3 regions of the Exiguobacterium sp. s70 genome follow, and region 3 is predicted to be linked to each of the others. Evidence: riboswitches for the same ligand, from Rfam matches in the RefSeq annotation. Region 3 holds a riboswitch; each other region holds the start of a gene.

Region 1 (10,872 bases), on a different contig from region 3:
TGGACGAGACGACTTACGTCTCGCTCGTCTGTGATCAATTGGAAGTATTACCGCCCGAGATGGTCATCCATCGATTGACCGGTGACGGTCCACCCGATCTGTTGATCGGTCCGACGTGGAGCCGGCACAAGATGGCCGTCCTAAACGCCATCGATGCCGAATTAATGCGTCGTGATTCTTTCCAAGGAAAAAAGAAGGATGAGAGCCATGGGATTAATGAGAGTTTTACCGTTCGCGAAATACCTACTTCGTGAACATGTGACGCCAGGTGCCGTCGCCATCGATATGACGGCCGGCAACGGGCACGACACATTGTTTTTAGCCGAACTCGTCGAAGCGACGGGACATGTCTATGCGTTCGACGTTCAAGCCGCGGCGGTCGAGGCGACACGGACTCGTATCGAGGAGGCAACATTGACGGACCGTGTCACCGTCATTCATGATAGCCACGACACGGTCCGGGACATCGTGGCAGACGAGACACGCCCAATCACAGCGGCCGTGTTCAATCTCGGCTATTTACCGGGAAGCGACAAGTCGGTCACGACGACCGGCAATACGACCATCGACGCCCTCGAGCAACTGCTCGACGTCATGGCTGTCGGCGGCGTCATCGTCGTCGTCATCTATCACGGCCATGAGAGCGGCAAAGTCGAGCGCGACGAAGTGCTCGCATATGTCGAATCACTCGATCAAAAACGGGCCGGCGTCCTCCGTTACGGCTTCATCAATCAAATCAATCATCCCCCGTTCATCGTGGCGATTGAAAAACGAGAATAAAAACAGGCGACTCATGCGAGTCGCCTGTCTTCATTCTCGAATCAATTCATAAAACGTGATGAGCGTCTCCGCGAACTTCGTATTCAGTCGTTCATAGCCGAAGTGCGGGAACCCTTCAAGCCGGCGGATATACACTTGGTCGCCGCCGATTTTCCGGCAGACGTTGAGTGTCAATTTCACATCGGCGAAGCGATCGTCCGGTGCGTAGAAACAAGCGAGCGGCAGACGCGGCAGATGTTTCTTCTCTTCTTGATGCTCGACGATTTCCTCTTCGATTTCACGGTATTGACCGTACGTGATCTCCCCGAAGCGCGACGACTCTTCCCCGCCACCCATGAACGTCATCATGCCGAGCGGAAGGTCAGGACGGAAACGGTCGACCGCACTGGCCACGACTTGTTTCAGTCCGCCGATTTGGCGGGACGGATGCCAGTCGAACAGCGGTGAGATGTACGTCAGACTGCCGAGCGGCACGTCATATTCCTGGAGCAAGCGGTTCGTCAACAACGCCCCGAGACTGAACGCGATGACGTGAATCGGCAGCTTGTACTGACTCGCCTCACGTAACGTGTTCTTGATTAACAATTTATGGTCTTCCGCCGTCAAACCGACCGTCTGGCCGGTCACGACGAGGACTTCATACTCGTCCCGCAACCGTCCTAAAAACGCCTCACTCAAACGCGACGTGAACTGGAGCGGATACACGATCACGATGACCCCTTTTCGTGATTCTTCTTCATAAGCCATGCTGTCACCTCATTTTGTTATCACATATCTTTATACTAACAAAAAACATCAGCCGAGACTGATGTTTGGTTGAAAATCCGTCTAGGGTCTTAGCGCGGGTCGTACCGTAAATGAATCAGCTCCATCGGTTGATCGTACACTTCCTCTTGGATGCGATTCAGTTCGATGAACGCCTCATGACTCAAAAAAGCGATGGCTTGCTCGTTCGAGCTTTCGACGTACAGCTCGATCGGTTGGACTTTCCGTTCCCGTAGATGCGACAACAGTGCCGTCCCTAGGCCTTGGCGGTGATGAGCCGGATGAAGATAGAGACGGAGTACTTCCCATGTGTCCCCGCGGTCGATGGCGTGATAGAAGCCGATGACGTCGCCTTCGGCCTCACCGACAATGAACAACTGCTCTTTCGCTTCCTCGCTTGAACTGATGGCGCGGACGATTTCTTCTTGTTGATAGGCGCGTTCCATTACTTTCGAACGAACCTCGTCTCGTTCACTGACCGTCGCGAGCGCAATGTCGCGGATGGTGGCGGCATCTTCTGGCACGGCTTCTCGAATCTTCATAACGGCATCCCCCTTTTGGCCAATCTAGTAGTAACATTCCCCATCGGCAAAAAAATATCCTGCCCGTTCATTACTTTTTGATGTCGAAATGAAGGAAGACGTTATTTTCCATTTTGTGTCGGGTATAAGAGTATCAATGCCAACTTACAAAAAGGAGTGTTACCATGGAACCGAAACTACAACACGATCCACAAGTCGAGCAAGCCAATCATCCGAACCGTCAGTTTGAACAAACGAACACAGGAGGTCCAAAAATCACAGTCGTGACTGGGATGCTCCTCGGCGCCCTCGTCGGCGGCCTACTTGCCTTACTTAGCACGTCAAACCGTGAGAACACGAAACAATCGTTCTCGAGCGCGAAGTCATCGGTCGGCGGTCTCGTCGATACGGTCAAGCAAGACCCGGCCGGAACGGCGTCACAAGTCATCGGTCAAGTGAAAGCAGCGAGCGAGGTCATTCAAGACGTCGCGACCGACGTGCAAAACGTCTATGAAAAAGTCGCCGGTGAAGTCGACACGGTCAAACAAGACGTGAACAAAGTCGTCGGGACGGCGCAAGAAGCGAAATCGGATTTACAATCGATCGGCGAGAAAGTCGTCGAAGCGAAAGATACGGCACTTGGCAAAGAGAACTCAACAACTGAAGACAAGCCGCAAGCCTAAAAAAAACGACCTTTCGAGTGAAAGGTCGTTTTTCTATGCTTATGCGAAGCGTTTCGCGCCTTCTTCGAGCACTGCCGCTTTGTCCGTTTGCTCCCATGGGAGTTTAACGTCTGTACGACCGAAGTGGCCGTAAGCTGCTGTCTGCTTGTAGATTGGGCGACGAAGGTCGAGCATCTTAATGATGCCGGCCGGACGGAGGTCGAAGTTCTCACGAATGAGTTCGACGAGCTCAGTCTCGCTCAATTTGCCTGTGCCGAACGTATCAACCGCGATTGATACCGGGTGAGCAACACCGATTGCGTAAGCAAGTTGAACTTCTGCTTTGTCAGCAAGTCCCGCTGCAACGAGGTTTTTCGCCACGTAACGAGCTGCATACGCTGCTGAACGGTCAACTTTGGTAGGATCTTTACCTGAGAACGCGCCGCCGCCGTGACGAGCGTATCCACCGTACGTATCGACGATGATTTTGCGTCCTGTGAGGCCTGCATCCCCTTGTGGTCCACCGATTACGAAGCGGCCAGTCGGGTTGATGAAGTATTTCGTGTCCGCGTCGATGAGTTCAGCCGGGATGACTGCATCGATGACGTGCTCTTTCAAATCAGCTTGGATTTGCTCGAGCGTGATGTCTTCCGCGTGTTGTGTTGAGATGACGATTGTGTCGATGCGAACTGGGTTGTTCGCTTCGTCGTATTCGACTGTCACTTGTGTCTTACCGTCTGGGCGAAGGTAAGCGAGCGTGCCGTTCTTACGAACTTCTGCCAAACGACGTGACAATTTGTGAGCGAGTGAAATCGGGAGCGGCATGAGTTCCGGCGTCTCTTTTGTTGCGTAACCGAACATGAGACCTTGGTCACCAGCACCGATCGCATCGATTTCTTCTTCAGTCATTTGTCCTTCACGAGCTTCGAGCGCTTGGTCAACACCTTGCGCGATGTCTACCGATTGCTCATCGATCGATGTGAGGACAGCACAAGTCTCTGCATCGAAACCATATTTCGCACGTGTGTAGCCGATCTCACGAACAGTTTCACGAACAACTTTCGGGATATCCACGTAAGTTGATGTTGTGATTTCACCTGCTACGAGCACGAGACCTGTTGTGACAGACGTCTCAGCCGCAACGCGGGCGTTTGGATCTTCAGCTAAAATTGCATCCAAAATCGCATCTGAGATTTGGTCACAAATTTTATCCGGATGTCCTTCCGTGACGGACTCCGAAGTGAAAAGTCGACGGTTCAAGTTTGCCATTTCGAAAAACCTCCTATAATAAAGGGTGATGTGTGGACGGTACTCGTTCCCCTTACGCGTTGCTTTGGGACGGTAATGAAAAAAACCTCTCGCCATGTTCAAATGGGAAAGGTTGAATCGTTCTTCCTTACCCTCTTATCGTTCGAAGCTTACGCTTCGCTTCAGGATAGCACCTTTTCCGAATAACAATGAAAAATCGGACGGTTGCTGGGCTTCGTAGGGCCTTGTTCCCTCCACCGCTCAGAATAAGAGTATCCGTTACGAAGACCATCATATAAATGACACCCCGTTCTGTCAAGCGTATCGACCGAATTCGTCAAACTTTTCACAAACGGTCAAATAGTTATGTTTGTGAAATATCAAACATTTTTTTGTCCGTTTTGGTTTTTGTACTATGACCTGGTACAGAATATGTTAGAATGACAATGTAAGAAAGCGCTTACTTTAAAGGGTAAAAAATGCTTGTTTTTGATTAGTATGTCACATATAATAAAAACGTCATACTGATTAAACGCGGAAGTATGCGGATTTCATCCACATCTATTTAGGGGAAAGGTGGGATTCAGGATGGCGACAACGCTCCTGAAAATCGAAGAATTAATTAAAGGTGCCGACATGATGCGGAACTTGACGGTTCCAGAACTGGTGGAAGAAGCCATTCGCAACGGTGAGGGCGTACTGACGAAAGACGGGGCTTTATCGGTCAGTACCGGGAAATTCACAGGACGGTCACCGAAAGACAAATTCGTCGTGCAAGATGAAGTCAGCAATCATTTAGTAGACTGGGGTCCAGTCAACCAACCGATCGCGGAAGAGAAGTTCACCGCGCTACTCGACAAAGTGTTGACGCACCTCGAAACGAAAGACAAGCTCTATTATCTCGAGGCGTCTGCGGGGGCAGACGAGCACTATACGCTCCCGGTCCGTGCCATCACGGAATACGCGTGGCACAATTTGTTCGCCAAACAGTTGTTCTTGCGTGAATGGCCGACGAAAGGTGCCTTCGAGCCCTTCACGGTCATCTATGCACCTAGTTATAAGGCCGACCCAATCATCGACGGGACGAACTCCGAAACGTTCATTCTCGTCTCATTCGCCAAGCGGACCATTCTGATCGGGGGAACAGAATACGGCGGCGAGATTAAAAAATCGATTTTCTCGGTCATGAACTTCCTGTTGCCGGAACAACATGTGTTATCGATGCACTGCTCGGCGAACGTATCGGACGCCGGCGAGACGGCCCTTTTCTTCGGTCTATCGGGAACTGGGAAGACGACACTGTCGGCCGACCCGGAACGCCATTTGATTGGGGATGACGAGCACGGTTGGTCACCCGACGGCGTCTTCAATATCGAGGGCGGTTGCTACGCGAAGACGATCAATTTGTCGCGCGAGAACGAGCCGGAAATCTACGATGCCATCCGTTTCGGCTCATTGATTGAGAACGTCGTCTTAGACGAGAACCGTGCACCGGATTATAAGAATATCTCGCTCACCGAGAACACACGGGCCGCCTACCCGATTCAATTCATCGATAACGCGATGCTTCCGTCACGGGCCGGTCATCCGAACACGATCGTCTTCTTGACGGCCGATGCATACGGGGTATTGCCTCCAATCAGCAAATTGACGAAAGAGCAGGCGATGTACCACTTCTTGTCAGGGTATACGTCAAAACTCGCCGGCACGGAGCGCGGCGTCACTGAACCACAGGCGACGTTCTCGACCTGCTTCGGGTCACCGTTCTTGCCGCTCGCACCGGAGCGCTATGCGGACATGCTCGGTACGCTGATTGAGAAGCACGACGTCGACGTCTATCTCGTCAACACGGGTTGGACCGGCGGCGCGTACGGAGAAGGATCACGGATGAAGCTCGCCTATACACGGGCGATGGTGAACGCGGCGGTCAACGGCAAATTGCGTGACGTCGAGACGACGCGCCACGACATTTTCAATGTCGAGATTCCACGCCACATTGACGGCGTGCCAGGCGACGTGCTCAATCCGCGGGACACATGGAAAGACGGAGCGCGCTACGATGCCGAGGCAACGGCGCTCGCCCGGAAGTTCCAGGACAATTTCAAACGATTCACGAAAGCGAGTGAGGCGGTCGTTGCGGCCGGACCAATCATCGTATAACGAAAAATGAGACGACTGCCGAATCGGCAATCGTCTCATTTTTTTGAGTTGGCGAGCATCCATTCCATCGCCGCATCGGTCGTCTTCCATTTTTCCCAGAACGGGAGTTGATGGGCGAATGGGACGACCCAAAGTTCGGCCCGCTCCCCCATCCGTTCCGCGACCGCCGTCGCATGGCGGAGGCGGACTTGTTCATCATCGGTGCCGTGAATCAACAACGTCGGTGCATCCCATTCCTTGTAGAGCGGCGAGCGCTCAACATAAGCGGCACGGGCCGCTTCCGGGTCGCCCCCGGTCATACGGCGCAACATCTTCCGCATCGAACGCTGTTCTTCATATGTCCACTCGAGATTGGTCACACCCGCCCATGACGTGACGGACGTGAGCGGTCGTTCCGCGGCGAGCGACAACGCCATCATGCCCCCGCGCGAGAAACCAAGGGCATGAATGAACGTATCCGTTCGACGGACGCGATCGTAGAGAGACAGGACGTCCTCTAGATCGGCGCCGCCGAAGTCCTCTTTCCCGCTCCCGCCATGGTTACCCCGGTAAACGGGCGCCACGACGTGAAAACCTTTGGCAGCGAACTGCATCAACCGGGGCAAACGCACATCCCCGATGCGTCCTGTTCCGCCGCGCAGATAGAACAGGACGTGTCCGTTCGGCCGTTTCGGTGTGATCGTATAGGCGACGACGTCCTCACCGTCACGCGTCGCATACCAGCCACGATGGACCGGATAACCGGCGTACGGCGGCAGGACCTCGACCTTGTCAAACCAATTGTTTTTCATAGAGCACCTTCATCGTTTCCGGGAGCACCCGGTCTTTCATCATGAAGCTGTACCGATTGTTCCGGAGCAGATTCGTCGGCAATTCCTTCATAAGGACGGCCCCATCGGTCTCGTCGACCGCCGGATGATCGTCGAAACGTTCGATTTCGGCGAAATAAATATTTTTAATGACCGTGTCGCCACGCCCAAGCACGCGATATTGGCCGAGATAATGGAGCGTCTTCACGACACCGCCCGTCTCTTCATACACTTCCCGAATCGCGGCGTCATCCTCGTGTTCGCCGGGTTCGACTTTCCCACCCGGAAACTCGAGCCCGCGCTGCTTGTGCTTCGTCAGCACCCATTGATTTTCAAAGCGAGCGACGACCCAGACGTGGAGCGGTGTATCCGAAAATGGATAGTGCGCAAAGCTCAACTCGACTTTATTGTGATAGTAGTCCGTGAATGTCAACATAGTCCATCCCTTTCTTTCCCCTGTCTACTCTCACTTTACCTTGTCTTCCACTAGTTTCAAACAAAAAAATAGGCCCGCCGGAGCGGACCTACTCAAAATTATTGGTTCAAGCGCTTTTCAAGCTCAGCTTTTTGCTCTTCGTAACCTGGTTTTCCAAGCAACGCGAACATGTTCGCTTTATACGCTTCAACGCCTGGTTGGTTGAACGGATTCACTCCGAGGATGTATCCGCTCATCGCGCATGCCTTCTCGAAGAAGTAGAACAAGTAACCGAGGTGGTACGGCGTCATCTCTGGCAATTCGACGACGAGGTTCGGGACTTCTCCGTCCGTGTGGGCGAGGAGTGTTCCTTCAGCTGCCTTGTCGTTGACGAATTGAATCGTCTCACCAGCGAGGAAGTTCAAGCCATCGAGGTCTTGTGAATCTTCCGGCACGTTCATCGCGTGACGGACGTTCGTGACACGGATAACCGTCTCGAACAAGTCACGACGACCTTCCTGAATGTATTGTCCCATCGAGTGGAGATCCGTCGAAAAGTCGACTGCCGCCGGGAAAATCCCTTTGTTGTCTTTCCCTTCTGACTCGCCATAAAGCTGTTTCCACCACTCCGATACGTAATGCAAGGCTGGTTCGTAGTTGACGAGCAACTCAATCGACTTGCCTTTCGCATATAAAGCGTTACGGACGACCGCGTACTGGTACGCTTCGTTGTCCGCCAAGTTCGGAGACGAGTAAGCCGTTTGGGCATCGCGTGCACCTTCCATGAGGGCGTCGATGTCGATGCCTGCTGCCGCGATCGGAAGGAGTCCGACCGGTGTGAGCACCGAGAAACGACCTCCAACGTCATCTGGAATCACGAACGTCTCGTAGCCTTCTGCATCCGCGAGCGTCTTCAAGGCGCCACGGGCACGGTCTGTCGTCGCATAAATACGTTCACGTGCGCCATCTTGACCATACTTGTCTTCCATGAACTGTTTGAGAACACGGAACGCGATGGCCGGTTCAGTCGTCGTTCCCGATTTCGAGATGACGTTGACTGAGACGTCCTTGCCTTCGAGCACTTGGAGCAACTCCGTCAAGTATGTCGACGAGATGTTGTGGCCGGCGAAGAAGACTTGTGGTGCGTTGCGTTCTTCCTTAGATAACACGTTGAAGAATGAATGTTGGAGCATCTCGATTGCCGCGCGTGCGCCGAGGTATGATCCACCGATTCCGACGACGACGAGGACGTCCGAATTTTCACGGATTCGTTCCGCAGCCGCTTTGATGCGAGCAAACTCATCCGTATCGTAGTTTGTTGGAAGGTCGACCCACCCAAGGAAATCGCTACCTGCCCCACTGCGGTCATGAATGACCGAATGCATTGCTTTCACGGTTTCTTGCAATTGATCGACTTCATGTTCCCCGACGAAAGACAGGGCGTTTGAATAATCGAAACGTACTGTTGACATGTCATTTCCTCCTTTAAATCGCTCATTGAAGAGCCATACATGACCCATCATAAACGGAAACGTCGGATTCGTTCAATCATTATTGCAAAATAGGCATGAAATCGCCTTATTTGCTCAGTTCAAGAATCGCTGCGACGTCTTCACGTTCGAGCGTACGGAAGCGACCGAATGCGCCTCGTTTCATCGCCGAGTCGAGGATGGCGTCAAATGTCGATTCATCGATGTCATAGTCACGGAGTGAGCTTGGTGCACCGAGCTCGTCGAAGAAGGCGCGGACAGCTGCAATCGTCCGTTTCGCCGTCTCAAGATCGTTACCGGCCGGTTCAACGTTGAACACTTCCGTCCCGAGGCGTGCAAATCGAGCGGCGTTGTCTTCTTCAAGCACATGCTCCATCCAGCGCGGGAACAAGATTGCGAGTCCGCCTGCGTGTGGAATGTCATGGACAGCCGAGACCGCATGCTCGATGTTGTGTGACGCCCAGTCGCCCGAGGCGCCCATTTGGAGCACACCGTTCAAGGCGATTGTTCCGGCGAACAAGATGATGGCGCGCAAGTCGACGTTCTCCAAGTCATTGACGAGTTTCGGTGCCGATTCGACGACCGCTTTCAACACACCTTCCGTCATACGCTCTTGGACCGGCGCATGATTCGGGTGGAAGTATTGCTCGAAACAATGACTCATCATATCGACGATGCCGTAAATCGTTTGATCTTTCGGTACCGATACCGTATAACGCGGATCGAGAATCGAGAACGTCGGATAGACAAGCGGGTGGCCCCAACCGTACTTCTCTTGCGTCTCCCAGTTCGTGATGACCGAGCCCGAGTTCATTTCAGAGCCAGTCGCTGCGAGCGTGAGCACCGTACCGAACGGGACCGCTTCTGTCGGGATGTGGTCGCGAAGCACGATATCCCAAGCGTCGCCTTCATACGGGATGGCCGCCGAGATGAGTTTCGTACAATCGATGACCGAACCACCGCCGACCGCGAGCAACGCGTCGATGTTCTCTTCGCGTGCTTGTTTGACCGCGCGACGTACCGTCTCGATGCGCGGGTTCGGCTCGACGCCTGAGAAGTCGACGTAGTCGATCCCAGCATTGTTTAACTCGGCCACGACTTCTTCGTACGTGCCGTTCTTTTTGATGCTCCCGCCTCCATAGACGAGCATCACTTTCTTGGCGTCAAGCGCCTGTAACTCGCTCGCGAGTTTTTCGATTTGATGAGTCCCGAAAATAAGTTTCGTCGGGTTTTTGTATTCAAAGTTGTGCATAATTCATCCTCCTTCGAAAATATGTAACACCTACACTATATACCCTGTTTTTTGTGATTGAAAAGCAATCAGGCCTGAGCGTAGATGCGGTCGATGATTGTATGGAGCGTCACCGCCTGTTCCGCTTGCTGGTACGACGGCTCCTGACGACACGCCTCGAGAAACGTGTGAATCTGTCTCGCATACGGGTCTTCGAGCGCGAGGTGAGCCGGTGTCTTATCGAACAACGCCCCGTGCTCTTCCGTATGGATGACGAGTGGGAACAGCGACGCGCCACCGTTCGTCCCACGCAGTTCGACCCGCATCGTGTCCGCCGCGTCGACGTTGGCCATGAAACTCGCGTCTAAGAACAAGGATGCCCCATTATCGAACGTGACCATCGCCCGCGCCGTGTCTTCGACCGAAAACGCGTCCGCGTCCCAATCGCCCATCAGCCCGACACCAGGTCGCGTTCCGAAATATTGACCGACGTGACCGACCACATCGACCGGCTTCGGATAATCCATCAAATAGAGGGCAAGGTCGAGCATATGCACCCCGATATCGAGCAGTGCGCCGCCGCCCTGCAGCTCTTTATTCGTGAACACGCCCCATCCCGGGATGCCACGGCGCCGAAGGGCGAGCGCGGTCGCGGCATAGATGTGTCCGAGTTCACCCGCCTCGATCATTCGCTTCAATAGTTGGGTATCGGACCGATGCCGGTAGTGGAAGCCGTAATGAAGGGTTCGCTCAGCTCGTCTGGCCGCCTCTAGCATCTCGTTCGCCTCGTC
Region 2 (10,872 bases), on a different contig from region 3:
TGAGGTAAACTAGTAGGGGACAACACTATTAAGGGGGAACTACCATGCAAAACATCCATGCAACTGAATTACGTGAAAAGCTTGAGAACGGCGAAACGCTCCATATCATTGACGTGCGCGAACAAGACGAGTACGACGCGGGCCATATCCCGCACGTGCCGCTCTATCCGCTGTCTGAATTTCCTGGCGTCACGGACAAGCTCGCGAAAGATAACGTTTATCACGTCATCTGCCGCTCAGGCGGCCGCAGTGTGACGGCATGCGACTATTTGGAGTCGGAAGGCTATAAGGTCGTCAACGTCGAAGGCGGCATGCTCGCGTGGGACGGCGATATCGAGGCGTGATGCTCGACAATCCATGGGTCGTCATCCCGCTGTTAATCGCACTCTATTTGACCGTCTATACGTTCGTCAAACGAGTCGATGGCGATAAATGGAGGCTCGTCTGGGCTGTCTGGCTCATCGTCATCGTCATGATGTTGACGATTCAGCTCGTCCAAAGTCTATAAAAAACGAGTGAAGCCCGCACAGGCTTCACTCGTTTTTAGTTATCGCGCTTATCGAATGTGATTGAGGCAATCGCATCGTGCTGATGAATCGACTCTTCGTTGCGGCATTCGACGAAGAAGTTGACGACTTGTTTCATTTCATACAAGTCAGCCGCGATCAAGCGGACCATGTCTTCGACGAAACGCGGGTTCTCGTACGCGATTTCCGTGGCACGCTTCTCATCCGGACGTTTCAAGACAGGGTGAAGCGGGGCCGATGCGTTCGACTCAGCTGCCTCAAGAAGCGCGAGACGCCAGTCGAAACCGTCGAGCGATGCTTCATCGAGACCGGCTTCAATCGTGATGTAGCCGCGTTGGTTGTGGGCGCTGTACTCGCTGATTTCTTTCGAGCATGGGCAGAGCGTTGTCACGTTGATGACGAGACCGACCGTCACGCTTGCCATCCCTGTCTCGAGGTTGTACGTCACGTTGTGCATGACGTCCGCATTCATGAGACCGCTGAGACCTGTGGCCGGGGCTTTCCGGCTGAAGAACCATGGGTAACGGACCGTCAATTGACCTTCCGTCTGTTCCATGCGCTCGGCGAGTTCTTGCGCGAACTCGATGAGCGAGCGGTTCGATAACGTCCAGCCTTGCGTGTGGTACGCGTCGAGCTGTTCTGTCAGACGTGACATGTTGATGCCTTTACGGTCTTGGACGAGCGAAGTCGTCAACTCGAACGTGGCGACCGTCGCTTGGATGCCGTCTGGCGTCTCGATGTTGACTGGGTGTTTGACGTTTGAGATGCCGACGCTGTCAAGCGCGAACAAGAAGTTTTTTGGTGTGTTTTGTAGATCGACCATTTTATCTTTTTCAGTTGGTTTCGTGCCTTTGATGGGCGGGACCGAACCGAATAATTTATGTCGTTCTGCTTTAGTAGGTAAAGCGACATGGCTTGTAGACATAATCGGATTCTCCTTTTTTGAGAGGGCAAATGACTGCCACTCGTTCTTGTTAGGATTTTATCACGAAATGTACATCGACCGGGTACCATTTTGCTCTCTGAACATGCTTTGAACGTGCTTTGCATGTCCTCATAAATAAAAAAACTTCAGCAATTGAAGAAAAGAAGATTGATTTCGTGTTAAATCGGGAATAAAATGTTCCTGTGAACTTAAAAAATAGATCACTGTTAAATATGAAGGAACACAACAGAAAAAGGGGATGTTTTAATGGATTGGCAGTTAATCCTGCAGTACGCCTGGATCATTGTCGTACTCGTCGGTCTCGAGGGGCTACTTTCTGCAGACAACGCACTCGTCTTGGCGGTTATGGTCAAGCACTTGCCGCGGACGGAACAGAAGAAGGCACTATTTTACGGCTTGCTTGGAGCGTTCGTTTTCCGCTTCATCGCATTGTTCCTAATCTCATTCTTGATCAACGTCTGGCAAGTCCAGGCGCTCGGTGCGCTTTACTTGATCGGAATGAGTGCACGACATCTGTATATGACCTATAAGGCCCGCAAGCTAGAGCCGAAACAAGATCTCGCTGCTGAGGCGAAAGAAGAGACGGCTGTCACAGAGAAGCCGGTCACGAAGAAAGAATTCTGGTGGACGGTTGCTAAAGTCGAGTTTGCCGACATCGCCTTCGCGGTCGATTCGATTCTCGCAGCGGTCGCGCTCGCGGTCAGCTTGCCGCCACTCGGTCTCGGTGAAATCGGTGGGATCGACTCTGGTCAGTTCTTCGTCGTCTTGACAGGTGGACTCATCGGGGTCATCTTGATGCGTTTCGCTGCTCGAATTTTCGTCAAACTGTTGCATCAACGCCCATCACTCGAAACAGCTGCTTTCATCATCGTCGGCTGGGTCGGTGTGAAGTTGACGGTGCTCGTGCTTGAACACCCTGGCTTCAAGAAATTGATTGCCGGCACACCGTTCGAATTCATGGGTCTTCCGGACGGATTCGTCCACTCGACGGCGTGGACCGTGTTCTTCTGGTCGGTCATGGTCGGTATCGCGGTATGGGGTTGGTTCTCTTCAAAACCGACAGCCGCTGCCAAACATTAAAAAAATGGTCTCTCACCTTTGGGCGAGAGACCATTTTTCATGCTGTCACGTCTTGCTTCTCGTAAATCGGCACCCAGCCTTCGGTCGTCACGAAAATCCGGACGGCGACGACTTTGCGGTCGTCTTGGAGCGTGAAGTAGTGGCGTGTGTTCACCGGCACCGAGATGAGGTCGCCTGGGTTGAGCTCGATGTTGAAATAGCCACGTTCGGCGTCATCGATGGCGAAGATGCCATGGCCGCTGACGATGAAGCGGACCTCGTCATCTGTGTGGTGATGTTCCTTTTGGAAGTTGACGAGCAGTTCGTCCAAGTTCGGCGTCGCATCCGACAACGAGATGACGTCTGCCGTCTCATAGCCACGTCGCTCCGACACGTCGCGAATCTCGTCACGGAACGTCGACAAAATCGCTTGTTTGTCCTCGTCCGTCAACTGATAGTTCTCTTGCAGGTTTTCCGGGAGCTTTGTGATGTCCCACTGTTCGTACAGAATCCCGCGAGACTCTAAAAAGGCACTCACTTCAGTTTGATCGACGTAACGCTCTTCGGTTTGTTGGAAATAGACAGTTGCCATGGTTGGTTCCTCCTTATGAATGGACGCCTAGGGCGCGTAGTTTTAATGTATAGCTGAACAAAAATTCGTAAGCCTCTAAATAGCGTTTGGCCGCGTCCGGGGTCTCGCCCCAGACGGTGATACCATGATTGCGGATGAGAACGGCACCGGCGCTTGCGTGGATGTGAGGGGCGAAGGCGGCCGCGAGCGTCGGGATGTCCGCATGGTTCTCGATGATTGGCACGCGAACGACCGCGTCCTCGTCCCAGTAGCCGAGCGCCTTGATGATCTCTTGGCCGGTGAAGACGACTTCGCCGGTGGCAGCATGGAGCTCGGAGATGACGTTATTGTCGACCGTATGGACATGGAGCGAACACGTCGCGTCCGTCCGATTGAACACTTCAACGTGGAGCAGCGTCTCGGCGGATGGTTTTCCTGTCTGTTCGCCGATCAAGCGTCCGGCCGCATCGACGTGAACAAAGTCTTCCGGTGTTCGTTTTCGTTTATCGCGTCCGCTCGCCGTGACGAGAAATTCGAGCGGATCGTCGGAAACGCGAATCGCCAAATTCCCACTCGTTCCGGGGAACCAGTCGCGGGCGGCGAGTTCGTCTTTAATGTCGGCGAGTTCAAGCCAACGTGTCGCAAGGCTCATACGACCACCTCCTTCAAGTGATGGGTGATGTCGTCAAACGTCTCGAACGGTGCGTAACGGATGCCTGCCGCTTCGCAGAGCGTGATGAGTTGACCTCGTGCGTAGACGAAGTCGGCACGCTTCGCGACCTCGAAGTCGGTCACTGAGTCGCCGATGACGATCAAGCGGTCGGCGGGATTGACGATGCGACGAGCGAGCGTCGGCTTGCAACAGCCGCAATCGTTCGTACATTGTTCATCGCAAGCGTGTGGCCAAGCGACGGTGACCGTCTCAGCGGAGAAGTCGGCGACGTTGCAGTAGATATGCTCGGGGGCGACATGCCCGTCCAAGACCGGCTGCACGAAGAAGTCCATCCCGCCGCTGACGACGTCAAACTTCCAGCCATGGGCCCGAACTTCTTCTAAAAATGCCGGGAACCCTTGGCGGAGCGTGATGCGCTCCAACAAATAATCACGGTAGGCCGGGGCATCTGCGCTCGGCAATAGTTGAAACAGTTGACCGACACCGGAGCGAATCGAAATCCGTTGCTCGAGGACCGCATCTTTCAACTCGACCCAAGCCGGCGGGGCGAACGCCTTCATCAACGCGATAATATTGTCTTCCGCCGTGATCGTCCCGTCGAAGTCGCAGAGGATATGGACCGTCATCGTGACGCCCACGCCTTCAACGCGGTATCGAGCTCGTCCGTCTGTCCTTCGGTTTGGCCGAGAACGTGAGCGATCGCTTGTCGGAAAGCACGAGCCCCGGCGGCTGCGCCGTCCGGGTGTCCGTGAATGCCACCGCCGGCGTTGATGACGACATCCGTCCCGAAATCACGAATGATATCGGCGACGAGTCCTGGATGAATCCCGGCTGACGGGACCGGTAAAATCGGTTTCGACCAATGCGGTTCGGCGCTCTGGTCACGAATCGTGAACGCCTCGTCACGCGGTGTCGCGAGGGAGCCGTACGGAGACGGGAAGAGCGTTAAATCGGCCCCGGCGAGGCGTGGGAGTTTACCGAGTAAGAGCGAATGACTGATTGATCCGGTCAAGGCGCCGGCAAAGGCCGGATGTGCCAAGATGGGGACGCGTATGTCTGAATCGTTCGCAAGTTCGCGCAGTGCGTCGAGACCGTACGTATAGACGTTGAACAGGAGCGCTGTCGCACCTGCCTCGATAAGACGGAGCGCCTGGTCACGTAGACCGAACACGGGGCCGCTCAGCGTGATGGCGTAGAGGACACGTTTCCCGGTCGCCTCGAAGTGGGCTTGAATGACGTCCGCTCCGATCCGGGCCCGTTCGAGCGATGGGGTGAGCGGGTTGTCGTATAAAATCTCGTCGTCTTTGACGATATCGATGCCTCCGGCGAACTGATCGCGGAGTTGCTGCTCGAGAAACGCGAGGTCACGGCCGATGACACCTTTGAAGATGCTCATGACGAGCGGGCGATCATGAACACCGAGTAACTCGCGAATTCCAGTGACCCCGAACTTGGCGCCTTTGAAATGAGGGGCGAGCGTCTCGGGCAACGTCAAATCGATTAACCGAATCGAATCGTCGAGGGACAGTTTCCCGAACGTCGTCGTCAAGATGGATGAAAAGTCAGGGCTGACATTATGTAACGGGTAGCGGATTGTGAAGCGGCTCGTCGTATCCGTATGTGTGGTCGACACGACCTCACCCCGGTACGCCTGTAACTGCTCTTGCTCTAAGTGAGGCAGCTCCGTCCAAGTACCGACCGTCAGCTCGAGGGCGATTTTGTCGGCGACGGTCGCGACCGCGTCCGTTCGTTTGATTTCATATGTGGCAGTGATACTCATATGGTTCCTCCTTCCAGGCAAACAAAAAATGACCCCATGCCGAGGCAAGAGGTCATCATAAAAAAATGAACTCTTATCTCTCAGCTTTCGCTGCAAGAATTAGCACCGTGCCATCTCTGGTCGGTTGCTGCGACATCATCGGGCTCGTCCCTCCGTCTGCTCTTGATAAGAATGTGATTTGAAGTTGTGAAATTTAATTGAATTTTTGCACAGAATCATCACGTCGTCAATTCCTTTTTTTCCAAAAAAAATATTTTGGGAAGTTGTTTCCATATATGCACAAAAAAAGACGGAGTTGCGTCGAGAAAATGACGTTGACAATCGTGACGTCGAGTCCGTAATATTCATCACATAAGTTCACCGAATCGAATAACACACTCTTATCGCGAGTTGGCAGAGGGAATTGGCCCGATGACGCCGCAGCAACCGACCACTAGGCACGGTGCTACATCCACCAGACGAATGTCTGACAGATGAGAGGAACAACCATTTTGGCTGTGCCTCTTTCTCGCGGAGAAAGGGGCTTTTTTTGTGGGCAACGTACAGGAAGGGGAAAACATCATGTCATATCAACCATTTACAGAACAGACCGTCGTCGAGCACGTCCGTCAATTAGGATACTTGCAAGAAGGAATCGCCGAGTGCGAGGAGATCGGGGACGGCAACTTGAATCTCGTGTTTCGGATTCGCCAAGGCGAACAGCGCCTGATCGTCAAACAAGCGCTCCCATACGCCAAAGTCGTCGGTGAGAGCTGGCCGCTCACGCTCGAGCGGGCATGGATTGAACAGTTGGCACTCCGTGAGTTTGCGACTGTCGCGCCTCGGTTCGTCCCGGCTGTCCTTGGCAGCGACCGGACACTCGCTTACACGATTATAGAAGATCTATCTGATTATGAGATTGTCCGCACCGGCTATTTGAACGGGGAGAGCTACCCGGAACTCGCCCGTCATGTCGGTGAATTTTTGGGCGAGACGCTGTTTGCGACGTCGGATTACGCAGCTGGACCGATCGCGAAGAAGCGGATTGAACGTGACTATTACAACCCGGAACTGTGTGACATCACCGAGAAGCTCATCTTCACCGATCCGTTCAAAGACGCGGAGTCGAACAACATCGAGACGGCGCTGCGAGCAGATGTCGAACGCCTTTGGCAAGACCAGGCGCTCAAGATCGAGGTGACGAAATTGAAAGTCGGGTTTGTCACGAAACATGAGGCACTCCTGCATGGAGACTTACATACGGGCAGCATCTTCGCGACTCAACAAGAGACGAAAATCATCGATCCAGAGTTCGCATTTTACGGACCGTTCGGCTTCGACCTCGGCCAAATCATCGCCCATTTGACGCTGTCGACGTTCTATGACCCGCTCAAACGCTTCGAGCGTTTCACGGACGTCTTGACGGTGTGGGAGACGTTCGAGAAGACGTTTCGGGCTAATTTTGAGCGCGCCGTCGAGCCATTCAATACGGATGGTTTCGTCGACGAGTTGTTGCGGACGGTCTTCAGCGACACGATCGGCTACGCCGGTTGCGAACTCATTCGCCGTGCCGTCGGACTGGCCGGTGTCGCCGATCTCGAGACATTGCCGGAAGCGACGCGGCTCGAACGAAAACGTGACGCGCTCGCCCTCGGGACGGCGCTCATTAAAGAACGACACAGCGTCGAATCGATTGACGACTTGGTGACACTCCTGTCGGGGGTGCGCGTATGACGGTCCAAAACATCCGTTTCCATTCACAGACAGACGAACTCATCGTATTGGACCAGACGTTGTTGCCGCATGAAGAGCGTTACGTGACAATCGAGACGCTTGAACAGGCCGAACATGCCATCGAGACGCTCCAAGTCCGCGGCGCACCGGCCATCGCTTACTTCGGGGCGTTCGTCCTCGCCAAAGAAGCGGGACGGTTAGTCGATGACCCGGACTTCACGCGTCGGCTCGACCTCGTCGGACGCCGCTTGATTGCGACCCGGCCGACAGCGGTCAATCTGCAAAACGTGATTGAATCGCTCCTTGATTTAAATGTCGGGGATGATTTTGAGGCGATTGCCGAGGAAATCAAACGCCGCGCCATCGCTTTGTACGACCGGGACGTCGATACGTACCGGACCATCGGCGAGCATGCACTGACGGTGTTGCCGGCCGGGGGGAACGTGTTAACGATTTGCAACGCCGGTGCCATCGCGACATCGCGTTACGGTACGGCGCTCGCACCGTTTTACGTCGGAAAAGAACGAGGTGTATCCTTCAACGTCTTCGCCTGTGAGACGCGACCGCTCCTGCAAGGGGCACGCCTCACCGTCTGGGAGCTCGATCGGGCCGATATCGACGTGACGCTCATCACGGACAATATGGCGGCTTGGACGATTCAGTCAAAACGAGTCGACGCCATCATCGTCGGAGCCGACCGTATCACACGGACGGGTCACGTCGCCAATAAGATCGGGACGTTGCAGCTCGCCGTCCTCGCCAAGCATTACGGCATTCCGTTCTACGTCGCTGCGCCGCATTCGACGTTCGATTTGACGGCGGATGACACGATTGAAATCGAGGAGCGGAATCCGTCAGAAGTCACACATATCGGTGGTCAACCGACGGCGCCTGTCGGTATCACCGTCTTCAATCCGGCGTTCGACGTCACGACGCCCGACCTCATCACCGGACTCATCACCGAGGCGGGGGTGTTCGAACCGACAGAAGCCACCATCACACATCATGTAGGGGGAACGATTCATGTCTAAAAAACTATTGATTTTGTTATTCACATTCGTCTTGGCGCTCGTCGGTTGCACGAACGAGCAAGCGGCCCCGTCGAAGCCGGCCGAGAAGACGGCAGAGACCAAGCCCGTCTCGGTCTCGAACGGGACGTTGCCGAAAGAGATCGACGTCGCCTTGATCATGCAGATGTCGATCGGGACGTTCTCGTCGCAGTATATCAATGGGGTGACAGAACAAGTCGAATCGTTCGGCGGCAACGTGAAAGTGTACAACGCCGACAACGATCTGTCGAAGATGGCGAGCTACGTCGACACGGCGACGACGCAAGGCGTCGATGTCATCTTGATTGACCATGGCCGCGCCGATGCGTTGAAAGAACCGGTCCAACGCGCACTCGACAAAGGTATCAAAGTCGTCGCGTTCGACAACGATTTGACGAACGACGGGGTGACGGTCATCGACCAGGACGACTATTCGCTCGCCTGGCGTTCGCTCAAGGCACTCGCTGAAGATTTGGACGGCGAAGGCAAAATCGTCACGATTTGGGTCGGTGGCTTCACACCGATGGAACGACGCCACACGATTTATGATGCGTTCTTGAAACGCTACCCGGGCATTACGGAAGTCGCCAAGTTCGGTTCGGCGACAAACAATACGGCGCTCGACACACAGAGCCAGATGGAAGCGATTTTGAAGAAGTATCCGGAAGGCGAGATTGATGCCGTATTCGCGATGTGGGACGAGTTCGCCAAAGGGGCGAGCCGTGCCATCAAACAGGCTGGACGCGATGAAATCGCCGTCTATGGCATCGATTTGAGTGACGAAGACCTTCAACTCATGCAAGAGGACGGTAGCCCGTGGAAAGTAACGGCGGCGACCGACCCAGCTGAAATCGGACGGATCCAAGTCCGTTATGCGTATCAAAAATTAGCGGGTGAAGAGACGCCGTCAATTCATTCGGTCGACCCGTATCTCGTCGATCGTGACGTCTTGCCGGACGAAAAAGTGACGATGGACGACCTCGGTCAATACGTCCCGAACTGGGGCGCATCAGACGCGGCCTGGTCGGACTGGATGAAAGGGACGGACTGATGTTACGGCTCGAACGCGTCACGAAACGCTATGGCGACGTCACCGTGCTCGACGATGTTAGCTTCACGCTTCGACGTGGCGAGATTCATGGATTGCTTGGATTGAACGGGGCCGGAAAGAGTACGCTCGTGAAGCTGTTGAGTGGCGCCATCATCCCGACGTCCGGGACGGTCGAGCTCGACGAAACGGCGGTCACACTCACACCGGCCGAGGCGATTCGCCGCGGGGTCATCACGGTGTCGCAAGAAGTCGATGACGCGCTCTATCTCGATTTACCGATTTATGAGAACGTCGTGCCGTGGCAGGCGGTCGAGCGGATTCGTCCTCGCGAACTAAAACAGCGAGCGGCTGCCTACTTGGAACGTGTCGGGCTAGAGATTGACGTGACCGAACCGGTCGGGCGTTTCCCGCTCAGTGTCAAACAACGTGTCTTGATTGCCCGTTCGCTCGCGAGTGATGCGGCCTACCTCTTGCTCGACGAACCGACGGCCGCCTTGTCGACGGATGATGCGGCGGCACTGCTCACATTACTGCAGTCGCTCGCAGCAGAGGACGTCGGCATTCTTCTCATCACCCATCGATCGGACGAACTGTCGCGCATCACCACGACGACGACGTTCCTCCGGGATGGGCGCATCGCTTACGAAGGGCCGTTTCAGGCGTTGTCAGAACGAGATATCCATACGTATTTGAGCGGATCTGACATGGCAGAGGCGGTAGAGAAAGCCGTTCCTGAAACCGAGATCCGGATTCAGGCAGACCTCACGTTACCGACGTTCGGGACGAGGCTTTCGTTCACGGCGTATAAAGGCGAAGTCGTCGGCATCGGCGGCGTCACCGGGAGCGGGAAGACGGAGTTGATTGAGGCGCTATTCGGTCTCTCTGGTGTCGAACAACAAGTGATGTTGGACGGGAAACCGCTCAAGATTCGTGAACCGCGTCAGGCGGTCCGGTCCGGATTTGCCCTCGTACCAGAAGAACGCCGGAAACAGGGGCTTTTCCTCGACGATTCGATTGAACGGAACGTCCTCGCGATTGAAGGGAAGGCGAACGCGATCACACGTGTATTGGCCTCGCTGCGAGTGAAATACGACCAGGTCGGGCAACCGGTCCGGGAGCTGAGCGGGGGGAATCAACAGAAGATCGTCCTCAGCAAATGGCTCCTCGAAGACCGGGACGTCTATCTGCTCGACGAACCGACGAAAGGCGTCGACGTGACGGCGAAACGGGATATTTATGAACTCGTCACTCGCCTCGCGAAAAGTGGAAAGACTGTCATCTTCACCTCGAGCGAACCGCATGAATTAGAATTGGTCGCCAACCGGACGCTTTGGCTCGACCGCGGCCGTTGGCAACAGAAAGGAGGCGTCTAACATGGCCCAACTCGTCATCAAACAACGCACGAAACGCTTCAGTGGCATCGGTCAATACGGTACGCTGTTCGCGATTCTCGCACTCATCGCCGTCTTCGGTGTGACGAACGACCAGTTTTTGACGTACGCG
Region 3 (10,872 bases):
GCGATATAGTAATTCAAATTATCTCGCGTGATGCTCACCTTATCGGGCGATTCGACGATCCGTTCGACGGTCTCTTGTTCGAACGTCCGCAACTGTTTGCGGATATTGACGAACTCGGAGTCGGCAATCTCGAGGAGCCCCGCGACACGGCTGAAGCTGCGCTTGATTTCCGGTGGCACGGCGTTCGGGTTCTTATAACCGAGGTCATGCTCGATCTCGGCCCACGCGTGCTGCAAGATGGACCGGACTTGAATCTCGGCTTCTTTGTCTTCATAGCGACGGTACTCCCCGAGGGCGAGCCGCGTGTCGCTCAAGCCGACGACGTAATGGACCGACAAATAGCCGAACTCATTCGGGTCGAGCAACGTGGATTTATCGATCGACTGTTCGCGGTCGATCCGGAACTCATCCTCGAGGATTTGGGCCACGGCACGGACATCGTCGTGGAAATAGGTCACGATCCGAATCCCCGCCAAATCCTGGACGTCGCGCAACGACCGGTATTGATACGGTTTGCGGGACAATTTGGCATACAGGCTCTCGGCTTCCTTCGCCCGGGCGACGATCGAGTGGAACTGGATGCCGGCGTCGTTCAACAGCTCGCTGAGGAGTAACTTCAGCTTGGCTGCGAACGCCTCGTAATCTTCTTTCTCATTCATATAGTCGAGCATGATCGTGTTCATATCCTGTCTCGGCATCAACATCACTCCTTGTCTCATTATATGTAGTATAGCATCAAAGAAATCGGTGTCGCATCTGTTGTCCGTCCCTATGATACAATACGGTTTGGAACGGGAAGGAGTGTCACGCATGAGAGTGAGCCATACGTTGAAATCGACCGAGCGCGAGAAGCTCGAGATCGTTGCCGGGTTGTTGCAACAAGCAGGCTATCGGTCTGGAAAGATCGACTGGCAGACCGGCATCAATATCGTTCGGGTCAGTCGCGAAGATGTGTCGTCTGAATCGGACGAACGGACCCGCATCCAAGGCATCGTCGACCATTTCGGGATCGAGGACTGGAGCGCCACGTTTTCTTGAACCCCTCTTTTTCAAATCGCTGGACGAAATGGGTTTTGTGACTCATTTTTCGGGAATAGTATATTATTCGATTATAGATCAGCGGACGTTTAGGAGGATGAATATGTTAGAAACAAGAATCGTGCGGGATATGACCTCGGTCGACCATGAAGTGAACGGGATGGTGTCAGGGGGATGTGTCAACGAGCACATTTACTTATTTGCGAGAGATGAAGAATTGACGGTGCGGCTCGCTGCAGAAGCGGGTGTGCAACCATACCGCATCACTGAAAAAGGGCTGTGGGAGTCGCTCATGTCGAAGTTTACAAAAAATTCGGATGACCGGATCGAGCAGCTCGAGAGCCTCGGTCTGACGAAAGAGATGGTCGAATCGCTCGAAGGAGAGATTCAGGCCGGGAAAATCGTCCTCGTCTGCGACAAGTCATAAAAAGAGCCGGAACTGACCTCGTCAGTTTCGGCTCTTTTCGTCATTTCGTCTCGTAATAAGCGTTCACGATCCGGCGTAGCGACCGTTCGTTCAAATCGAGCGGTTTGAACCCAGCGTCCTGCAACAGACGTTTCGTATTGGCGTCGTCGAACGCGATATCGCGATTCAAGTAAGGATTGAACACCTTCACCATCTCGTTGAACGTCTGCTCGGCTTGGCTGAGCGAAGACGTCGCCGTCTCCGTGATCTTCAAGTGCGGGAACGCAAGTGCTTGCTTCATATAGTCGAGCATGGTCACGTTGCGCGGCGGGGCATCGTTCGTCACGTTATAGATGGTGTCCGGTTTGGCGTGTTCGATGGCAGCGAGGAGCACATCGGCCACATAATCGACCGGGACGAGGTTCGACGTGCCGGTCTCAGAGCCGAGGAGACGGATCGGTCCATCCGGTGCCCCACGGCGCTCGAGGCGGCGCTTGAACACCTCGAGGGCGCGCATATAGCCGTACATCGTGAACTTCGAGTCGGCCTCACCGGTTTTCGAGTCACCGACGATGATGGCGGGACGGAAAATCGAGACGTCGAGGTGGTCCCGTTCCGCCCAGACGGCCTGTTCGGCGTGCGCCTTGCTCTCCTCGTACGGATTATGGAACGTCTGGTCGGTCGCATACAACGTCTCATCGCCGACCTCGCGTGCTCCGAGCGTGTACGCCGTGCTGACGTGGAAGAAGCGAGGGCAATGCAGCGCCTTTGCGAGCGCGAGCGCTTGTCTCGTCCCGGTCAAATTCGTCTCGAACAGTTCCTCACGGAGCTCCTCATCGAATTTGACGAGGGCCGCCATGTGGAGCACCAAGTCGAAGGAACGGTCATGGTCGGTGATGAACCGCTCGTCTGCTCCGAGGAACGGGGCCGTCAAATCCCCGGCCAGGACAGTGATGGAGCGACGTTCGTCCCGTGAGAACATCGCCTCCACTTTCTCAGGTGTACGGGCGAGGACGCACAGCGTATGCCCACGATGAATCAGCTCGCGGGCGAGCCGTCCTCCCAAAAATCCGGTCGCACCGGTCATAAAAATATTCACAGCGTTCTTCCTCTCTTTTCAGTCTCTCCCCATCATAACAAGTGGCAACGGAATGAGCCACTTTCAACCTAAAGAATAAAATTAGGGGTTTAACAATTTTTAAAGTCGGTTATGACTTAAGGAGAAGCGTACGCAAGGTACGTCATGACAGTGTTGATCTGTCAAATAACTTAAGTGAGGTTTTTTAGAATCATGGCTAATCTATTCGGAACAGACAAGGATGGCAACAGGAAGAAGCAAGAAGAGATTGAAAAAACGGTTCAGGAGAAAGGGATCACACAAATCCACATGTACTTCTCCGACGTGCTTGGAGACTTGAAGCTACTGACTCTCTCTGCAAAATTGTTGCCGGAAGTCTTTGAAGGGAAGACGATGTTTGACGGTTCATCCATCGCCGGTTTTTCTTCCATCAAAAACTCAGACCTATTCTTGAGACCGGATTTAGATCGTCCACGCTACGAGCAGGATGGGGACGAGAGCATTCTCGCCTTTTTCTGTGACGTCTGCACACCGGACGGCGAACGTTACGAGTTCGACCCGCGCAACGTCTTGAAGGATGCCCTCGAGCGGGCTGCACGTGACGGCTACTCGATTTTCGTCGGCGCTGAGCCGGAATTCTTCATCTTCGACGAGAATGGTGAATTTTACGATGAGGCGGGTTACTTCTCGACACGTTCGGAAGACAAAGGGTATGAGGTCCGCCAACATATCGCCAACCGCTTGAGCGAAGTCGGTTTCAACATCGAGGCGGTCCACCACGAAGTCGCACCGGCCCAGCACGAAATCGGCATCAAATATGATGACGCGCTCCACACGGCCGACAACATCCAGTTCTTCAAAGAAATCGTTCAATTGGCAGCCCAAGAGAAAGGTGCAAAAGTGTCATTCTTGCCGAAACCGCTCCGTGACGTGAACGGTTCGGGGATGCACCTCAACATCTCGGTTTGGAAGAACGACAAGGACGGCAACCCGACTGTAAACGCATTCGAAGAGCCGGAGTCGGATTACGGTCTATCGCTCACGGCCCGTCACTTCATCGAAGGGATTCTGAAGCATGCCCGCGCAACGGCTATCTTCACGAACCCGCTCCCAGAGTCGTACGAGCGTCTCGTGCCAGGTTTCGAGGCACCGGTCAACATCTGTTGGAGCCCGTCGAACCGCAGTTCGATGATTCGGATTCCGGCGTCCCGCGGAAGCGCGACGCGCGTCGAAGTCCGTAACCCAGACCCGAGTGCGAACCCGTACTTCGCGCTTGCGTCATTGATTTATGCCGGACTCGAGGGCATCGAGCAACAGCTCGAGCCGTCGGCACCGAACGAGGACGACTTGTTCGAGTACTCGGCGAAGCAGATTGAAAGCCAAGGCATCTCGTCACTCCCGGCGACGTTCCATGAGTCGATTCAATCGCTCAAGTCGGACCGGTTCCATGATTACTTCAACCATGACTTGATCGACCGCTACTTGTCGCTCATCCAAGTCCGTAAATAAGCAACGTATACAAAAGCCCATTCCTCGGCCGAGGAATGGGCTTTTACGCTTAATGAATCCCGCGCATATACTTTTTGATGACCGGGGCGAGAGCGAACAAAATCATACTGAGTACAATCGCTGCTCCACCGATAATCCCGAAGTAGAGCATCTCGTTCTCTGGTGAATAGAAACGAACGAGCTGGGCGTTAATCCCTTGTGCCGCCGCGTTCGACAAGAACCAGAGTGACATCGTCTGGGCCGAGAAGGCAGCCGGGGCGAGTTTCGTCGTCGCCGACAGACCGACCGGCGACAGGCTGAGCTCACCGAGCACGACGATGAAGTAACTGAGGACGAGCCAGAGCGGATTGACGAGCGTGTCCGGGCCACCGAAGTAGGCCGGGAGCAAGATCACCAAGAAACTTAACCCTGCGAACAAAATCCCGAAGGCGAACTTCGTCGGGATGCTCGGCTCACGGTCACCGAGTCGGACCCAAAGCCATGCGAACACCGGAGCGAGCATGATGATGAACAACGGGTTGAGCGACTGGAACCAGGCCGGTGACAGCGTGAACCCTAAAAATTCAAGGTCGGTCCGCTTATCCGCATAACTGGCCAAAATCGTTGCGCCTTGCTCTTGAATCGCCCAGAACATGACCGAGGCGATGAAGAGCGGAATATAGGCGATAATCCGTGACCGCTCGACTTCCGTCGTTTTCGGGCTGCGATACATGACGATGAAATAAATCGTCGGAATCGCGATCCCGAACACACCGACGAGACCGATGAACGTGTTAATCGTGAACAACCCTTGTGGAATCAACACGGCCAACAGACCACCGATGAGCACGACTGCGATCGTCGTATACTTGATTGCGTTTTTCTTTTCAGACGGTGTCAACGGGTTCGGTACGTATGAACCGGCGAGACCAAGGTTCTTTTTCTTCGTGACCATGAAGACGACGAGACCGATGAACATCCCGACCGCGGCGAGCGCGAAGCCCCAATGGAAGCCATAACTCTTTTGAACCCCTCCGACGATCAAAGGCGAGATGAAGGCACCGAGGTTGATCCCCATATAGAAGATACTGAACCCGGCGTCACGACGACGGTCCGTCTCATTGTATAAATCACCGACGATACTCGAGACGTTCGGTTTCAAGAGACCGGTCCCGATGACGATCAACGCCATTGAGATGAACAAGAACGTCAGGCTACCCGGAATCGACAGTACGATATGACCGAGCATGATGAACACACCGCCGAAGAAGACGGCCCGGGACGTCCCGAACACACGGTCAGCGAGCCATCCCCCGATGACCCCCGACATGTAGACGAGTGCGCCATACACCGACATGATGGACAAGGCGACGTTCTGGTCGAGACCGAGACCGCCATCTGATACCTCGTAATACATGTAGAAGACGAGGATGGCACGCATCCCGTAATACGAGAACCGTTCCCAAAACTCAGTGAAGAATAGCGTGAACAACCCTTTCGGCTGTCCGAAAAAACCTTTTTGTGGCACGCTGTCCACAATTTTCTGTTTATCGATCCTTTCCATGAAAGATCCCTCCTTAACCGTATTATCATAAAAAGAATCATTATGTTTGTAAAGAATAATAGAAGCAAATATTCAAAATTTAACGAATTTGCAACGAATTAAAAAATCACACTAAACGACTAGGTTCAGTGTGATTTATATAGGTCAAGCCGTCTTTTGTTTCGCTTCGGCCGCACTGACGCGACGTCCGAGCTGCCAGTAGATGAGGCCTGACACACAACTGGCCGCCCCGACGAGGATTAAGGCGATATGTCCGGCCCGCTGGTCAAAGAACAGGCTCGCCATGATCGGAGCCGTCACCCCGCCAATCAACCATTGGATACTGGCGGCCCCATTATAGGCCCCACGCATATTCTCCGGAGCGATCAAGGCGATGAACGTCTGTTGGACCGGGGACATGATTATCTCGCCAAGCGTATAGAACGCGTATACCGCGAGCAAGACGCTCACGAGGACGAGGTACGGTGTCCCTATGGAGTAGAGGAGACGCGGCATGACCGCGATCAAGATCATGCCGACCCCGAAGATGATCGCCCCGGCGAGCATGACGTTACCGAATGGCTTGCGTCCAAGTTTCGAGGCAATCGGGAACTGGAACAACACGACCATGATGCCGTTCAAGGCGAGCATATAGGCGAACGGGTTTTCACGGTCGGTGAACGACGGCATCGACTCGCGCAAGAACAGCGGCAGCATGCTCTCGATGAGCGAGAAGCCCATCGAGATGAACACACCGGCGAAGATGAAGACGAGGAACACCTTATCGTTATAGAACACCCGTAGGACGTCCCGGTTAGACGGTGTATCGGCCTCGGTCGTCTCCGGGAGCGACTCCCGGATGAAGCGGCCGAGGACGAGCGCATAAAGGATAAAGACGAATGACGCCGAGAAGAAGATATACTGCCGGTCGATGAACAGGACGGCGCTGCCGAGGAGCGGGCCGAGCGCCGCCCCGATGTTATGGCCCATCCGCAACAGGCCGAACGCCTCGTTCATCTGTTCGGGCTCGGTCACGTCCGCCACCATCGCGCTCGCGGCCGGATGGAACAACGAGTTCGTCAAACCGAGCATGGCGTTCAAAATGAGGAGCGGCCAGAACGTCTCGGCGAACGCGAAACCTACGAGCGCGAGCGCGTCGCCGAGGATGGCGATCATCATGATTGGTTTGCGGCCATACAAATCTGCGAGCCGTCCGCCGACGACCGAACCGATGAGGGCCATGATCGGACCGGTCGCCATGATGACACCGACCTGGATATAACTGTCGAGCTTGTCGCTGTAATAGAGGACAAGGAACGGCGCGATCATGAACATCATGACGCCGGTGATCGTCTCCCCGAGGAAGCGGATCCAAATATTGCGGTCGAGTCGTTTGAGTGATTGAATCATTAGGTTCACCTGCTTTAATTATTGGAATGTAAAAAGGGACGCAGCATGCACAAAGGCATACGCGTCCCTACGATCTTAGACATGCCTCGGAAGGCAGGCGAACGTCACGGATTCAAATCACGGAGAGGCGCCTGCCGGTCAATATGGACTTGGACGTGCGAGCGTTGAATGACTGACATCGGTACCTCTCCTTTCTGCATTGGACTGTCTTCTCTTCAAGATTATGATATTTCTGTGAAATGTGTCAACCTAAATCATCAATGTGTCATAACAATTCATTCAAATTTTTGCGACTGAGCCGGTAGTCGATCAAGCGTGAGAACACGACTTGAATCATCGCCGTGACCGGCACGCTGATGAACATCCCGACGAGGCCGAACAGGCTGCCGCCGATGATGATCGACGTGATGACCCAGAACGGCGTGATGCCGACGCTGTCGCCGAGAATCTTTGGGCCGAGCCAGAGTCCGTCGAATTGTTGCAACAAGAAGATGAACAAGAGGACGATGAGCGCCGTGAACGGGTCATAGAAGTAGGTGATGATGAACGCCGGGATCATCCCGAGCAGCGGCCCGACGTACGGGATGAAGTTCAAGACACCGACGATGACGCCGAGGAGAAGCGCGTATGGCGCCCCGATAATCAACAGACCGGCGACGGCCAGCACCCCGATGATGAGGCAGTCGAGCGACTTCCCGATGATATAGCGTTTAAAGATGTAATCCATCTCTTGGAAGATGTCGATCGTCGTCTTGGCTGACGCGACCGGGAACATCGCATACAACAGCCGCTTGAACATGCGGGCAAAAATCTCTTTGTCTTTTAAAAGATAAATCGAGATGACGATCCCAATCAAGAAGTTGATGAGCGTCATCGTGAAGCTCGACACGTAGCTGACCGACGACAAGACGGCCGTCTCGACCCAGCCCGAGTAGCGCTCCTCGAACCGGCTGAAATCGATGGCCTGGGCGACTGTCGCGTTATACTCTTTCAAATACGTGTTCAACTGTGACAGATACCCGTCGATTTGCCGGATATAGGACGGGAGTTCCTCGATGAGCGAGGCGAGGCTCGAATAAATGCGTGGGAACAGCGTTACCGCAGAGATGACGAGAATCCCGATAAAGATGATATAGACGATTAGCAAGCCTTGATATCGTTTTAGTTGAAACCGTTCTTCTATATAGGACAGGACGGTATTCAGGAGCAGCGCGATGGCGATTCCCATAATAATCGGCGTCAGCAACTGGAACGTATAATGCATCATCTGCGAAATCGTATCCGGTTCGCTGATGACTTTCCAGAGCACGAGCAGGATCAGGCCGATCACGCTCAACTTCCAAATCAATTGACGGTTTAATTCCAAAGGTCCATCCCCTCATGTTTTAAATTTTGTAGAATAACGTTCACTTTCACTATGAACGTTTTTTTATCGGGATTCAAGAGGACATGCTCATTTTCAAAAAAGGATTGACAAGATTGGTAACGTTTGGTTAACTAAGTGACATATTACAAAAAGACAAATCGCATATAAAACACTTTCTATCAAGAGAAGCGGAGGGACTGGCCCGATGAAGCTTCAGCAACAGATTGTTTCAATACTGTGCTAATTCCAGCAAGGTGACCTTGAGAGATGGAAAGGTGGTTGTTTGAATACGTCCGTATCTCGACACCCCTTTCCGCGGAAAGGGGTGTTTTTTTGCATAGGAGGACTATTCATGACTGACAGACGCTCACATCTACTTAAAACGTTACCACCTCAACATTTCGTCGGACTCGCGAACGAGGTGGCCGAACTCGAACAAGCCGGCCGCGACATCATCCGACTCGGACAAGGGACGCCTGACCTGCCGACGCCTGAGCCGATCTGTGACGCGCTTCAGACGGCGCTCCTCGACGCCTCGACCCATCAATACGGTCCGTTCCGCGGTCAGGCCCGCCTGAAGCAAGCAGTGGCGACGTTCTATTTGAATGAGTATGGAGTCGAACTTGATCCCGAGACAGAAGTAGCGATTCTCATCGGCTCAAAATCTGGTCTCATCACGTTGCCGCAATGCGTACTCGAACCTGGCGACGGGATTTTGCTACCGAATCCCGGCTATCCTGATTACATCTCGGGGGCACGCCTCGCCGGTGCCGTCGTCCGGGACCTCGTCCTCCGGGAAGAGAACGGCTTCTTGCCGGACTATGAGACGCTCGATACGCAAGATGCAAGACTCATGTATTTGAACTACCCGAGCAATCCGACCGGAGCCGTCGCCTCACCCGCTTTCTTTGACGATACCGTCCGTTTCGCCCGGGAGCGGGACTTGATGGTCGTCCACGATTTCGCATACGGCAGCATCGGATTCGATGGCCATGTCCCGCCTAGCTTTCTGCAGGCGGAAGGGGCGAAAGAAGTCGGCATCGAGGTATATACGATGTCGAAAGCGTTCAACATGTCCGGTTGGCGCGTCGCCTTTGCTGTCGGGAACGCGGACATCATCGAGGCGATCAACACGTATCAGGACCACGTCCACGTCAGCGTGTTCTCGGCCATCCAGGCGGCGGCTATCGCTGCGCTCGAGGCGCCCCGTACCATTCGCGATGACTTGGCACGACTGTACGAGGCACGGCGTGATCGCCTGATCGACGGGTTGAACCGAGCCGGCTGGGCCGTCGAACCGCCGGAAGGCTCGTTCTTCGTCTGGGCGAAAGTGCCTGAGGGTGATGCCAAGTCGTTCTCGCGGAAACTGCTGCATGAAGCCGGTGTCGCCGTCACCCCGGGCTATTTCTTCGGTTCGGAAGGGAACGGATACGTCCGCTTCGGTCTCGTCTCACCGGAACCGAAGATTGACGAGGCCGTCGAACGAATCGAGCGGTTGTTTGCCGCCTATGAGGAGGTGCGCGCATGATTCGTCAGGCCGTCCTTGAATATGACCACGCCGATGACGCGCTCGACCGTCTTGATGACTTAGTCGACGGCCGACGTGCCCACGTCCTGCACGGTCAGAACGGGTATGACGTCGTCCGAGCCATCTTTCCGGCCATCGCGGACTATCCGGCGACAAGGTTCAGCGGGGAGTGCACGGACTCGGAAGTCGAACGGCTCAAACCGTTGGACGCCGACGTGTTAATCGCCGTCGGAGGCGGCAAGCTCGTCGATACGGCCAAACTCGTCGCCTATCAACGGAACGTCCCGCTCATCGTCGTCCCAACGCTCGCCTCGAACTGTGCGGCGTTCACACCGCTTAGCGTCGTCTATCAGGAGGACGGGAGCTACGAGCGCTACGACATGTTCCGCGTCGTCATCGAACGGGTCATCGTTGACTCACGGGTCATCTCGCGCTCACCATATGAATACTTTCGGGCCGGTGTCATCGACACGGTCGCGAAGTTTTACGAGGCCCGTTATTTGAGTGGTGACAGCTCAGCTGACGCCGGCGTCAACACCGGACTCGTCTTGGCCGAGCAGTGCGGGCGTCTCGTCGAACTTGAATTGAGCGAGCACGCTTTTAAGTCGTATAGTGACGACGTCCGCTTCGCGGTCGATCACGTGCTCGCCATCGGTGGCGCCGTCGGTGGATTTGGTGACGCCGGGACACGCGTCGCCGTGGGCCATGCGGTCCATAATGCGCTCAGCCGCTTCGAGTCGACCCACTCTTTCTTGCATGGAGACAAGGTCGGCTTCGGCCTAATCGTCCAAGAGCGCTTGCGGCGCTCGGCCGATGCTCTGTATTTGGAGGCCTGGTTGAAACGGTTCTGTGCACCGACGACGCTCGAGACGCTCGGGGTCGGGTCGGGCGACATCCCGGTACTGGTCGACTCCGTCATGACGGAGACCGAACTGCAACAGTTGCCGGCACCGCTCGATAAAAATTTTCTGAAAATAATTTTTGAAAATTTACAATTATCTATTTACAATTAAAA

Evidence for each region. A riboswitch is a leader RNA that binds a small molecule or an ion and turns the genes downstream of it on or off. The one in region 3 is predicted to bind S-adenosylmethionine.
Region 1: linked by a shared signal. The riboswitch ahead of metK (methionine adenosyltransferase) and the one ahead of KNP84_RS11005 (aminotransferase class I/II-fold pyridoxal phosphate-dependent enzyme) in region 3 are both predicted to bind S-adenosylmethionine.
Region 2: linked by a shared signal. The riboswitch ahead of mtnK (S-methyl-5-thioribose kinase) and the one ahead of KNP84_RS11005 (aminotransferase class I/II-fold pyridoxal phosphate-dependent enzyme) in region 3 are both predicted to bind S-adenosylmethionine.

Annotation. Positions count from the first base shown of each region.
Region 1 covers NZ_JACSLV010000001.1:276,244-287,115, forward strand. Annotated here, with positions in the region: gene mnmL (tRNA modification radical SAM protein MnmL/YtqA) at 1-254, shown strand, start outside; gene mnmM (tRNA 5-(aminomethyl)-2-thiouridylate-methyltransferase MnmM) at 208-780, shown strand; gene KNP84_RS01420 (alpha/beta fold hydrolase) at 811-1,527, opposite strand; gene KNP84_RS01425 (GNAT family N-acetyltransferase) at 1,617-2,087, opposite strand; gene KNP84_RS01430 (hypothetical protein) at 2,252-2,749, shown strand; gene metK (methionine adenosyltransferase) at 2,789-3,997, opposite strand; SAM riboswitch class I at 4,130-4,249, opposite strand; gene pckA (phosphoenolpyruvate carboxykinase (ATP)) at 4,565-6,136, shown strand; gene KNP84_RS01445 (alpha/beta hydrolase family protein) at 6,172-6,927, opposite strand; gene ytkD (RNA deprotection pyrophosphohydrolase) at 6,908-7,381, opposite strand; gene KNP84_RS01455 (glucose-6-phosphate isomerase) at 7,480-8,832, opposite strand; gene KNP84_RS01460 (iron-containing alcohol dehydrogenase) at 8,939-10,102, opposite strand; gene KNP84_RS01465 (Gfo/Idh/MocA family protein) at 10,171-10,872, opposite strand, start outside.
Region 2 covers NZ_JACSLV010000006.1:138,156-149,027, forward strand. Annotated here, with positions in the region: gene KNP84_RS13305 (DUF2711 family protein) at 1-8, shown strand, start outside; gene KNP84_RS13310 (rhodanese-like domain-containing protein) at 45-344, shown strand; gene KNP84_RS13315 (hypothetical protein) at 320-508, shown strand; gene folE2 (GTP cyclohydrolase FolE2) at 544-1,452, opposite strand; gene KNP84_RS13325 (TerC family protein) at 1,720-2,553, shown strand; gene KNP84_RS13330 (1,2-dihydroxy-3-keto-5-methylthiopentene dioxygenase) at 2,591-3,124, opposite strand; gene KNP84_RS13335 (methylthioribulose 1-phosphate dehydratase) at 3,138-3,755, opposite strand; gene KNP84_RS13340 (2-hydroxy-3-keto-5-methylthiopentenyl-1-phosphate phosphatase) at 3,752-4,402, opposite strand; gene KNP84_RS13345 (2,3-diketo-5-methylthiopentyl-1-phosphate enolase) at 4,399-5,556, opposite strand; SAM riboswitch class I at 5,627-5,728, opposite strand; SAM riboswitch class I at 5,934-6,036, shown strand; gene mtnK (S-methyl-5-thioribose kinase) at 6,118-7,269, shown strand; gene mtnA (S-methyl-5-thioribose-1-phosphate isomerase) at 7,266-8,300, shown strand; gene KNP84_RS13360 (sugar ABC transporter substrate-binding protein) at 8,293-9,369, shown strand; gene KNP84_RS13365 (sugar ABC transporter ATP-binding protein) at 9,369-10,742, shown strand; gene KNP84_RS13370 (ABC transporter permease) at 10,744-10,872, shown strand, end outside.
Region 3 covers NZ_JACSLV010000004.1:143,819-154,690, forward strand. Annotated here, with positions in the region: gene KNP84_RS10965 (GTP pyrophosphokinase) at 1-698, opposite strand, end outside; gene KNP84_RS10970 (hypothetical protein) at 811-1,038, shown strand; gene KNP84_RS10975 (YflT domain-containing protein) at 1,142-1,465, shown strand; gene KNP84_RS10980 (SDR family oxidoreductase) at 1,506-2,543, opposite strand; gene KNP84_RS10985 (glutamine synthetase family protein) at 2,736-4,031, shown strand; gene KNP84_RS10990 (peptide MFS transporter) at 4,081-5,574, opposite strand; gene KNP84_RS10995 (MDR family MFS transporter) at 5,719-6,963, opposite strand; gene KNP84_RS11000 (AI-2E family transporter) at 7,229-8,329, opposite strand; SAM riboswitch class I at 8,503-8,603, shown strand; gene KNP84_RS11005 (aminotransferase class I/II-fold pyridoxal phosphate-dependent enzyme) at 8,682-9,857, shown strand; gene KNP84_RS11010 (iron-containing alcohol dehydrogenase) at 9,854-10,870, shown strand.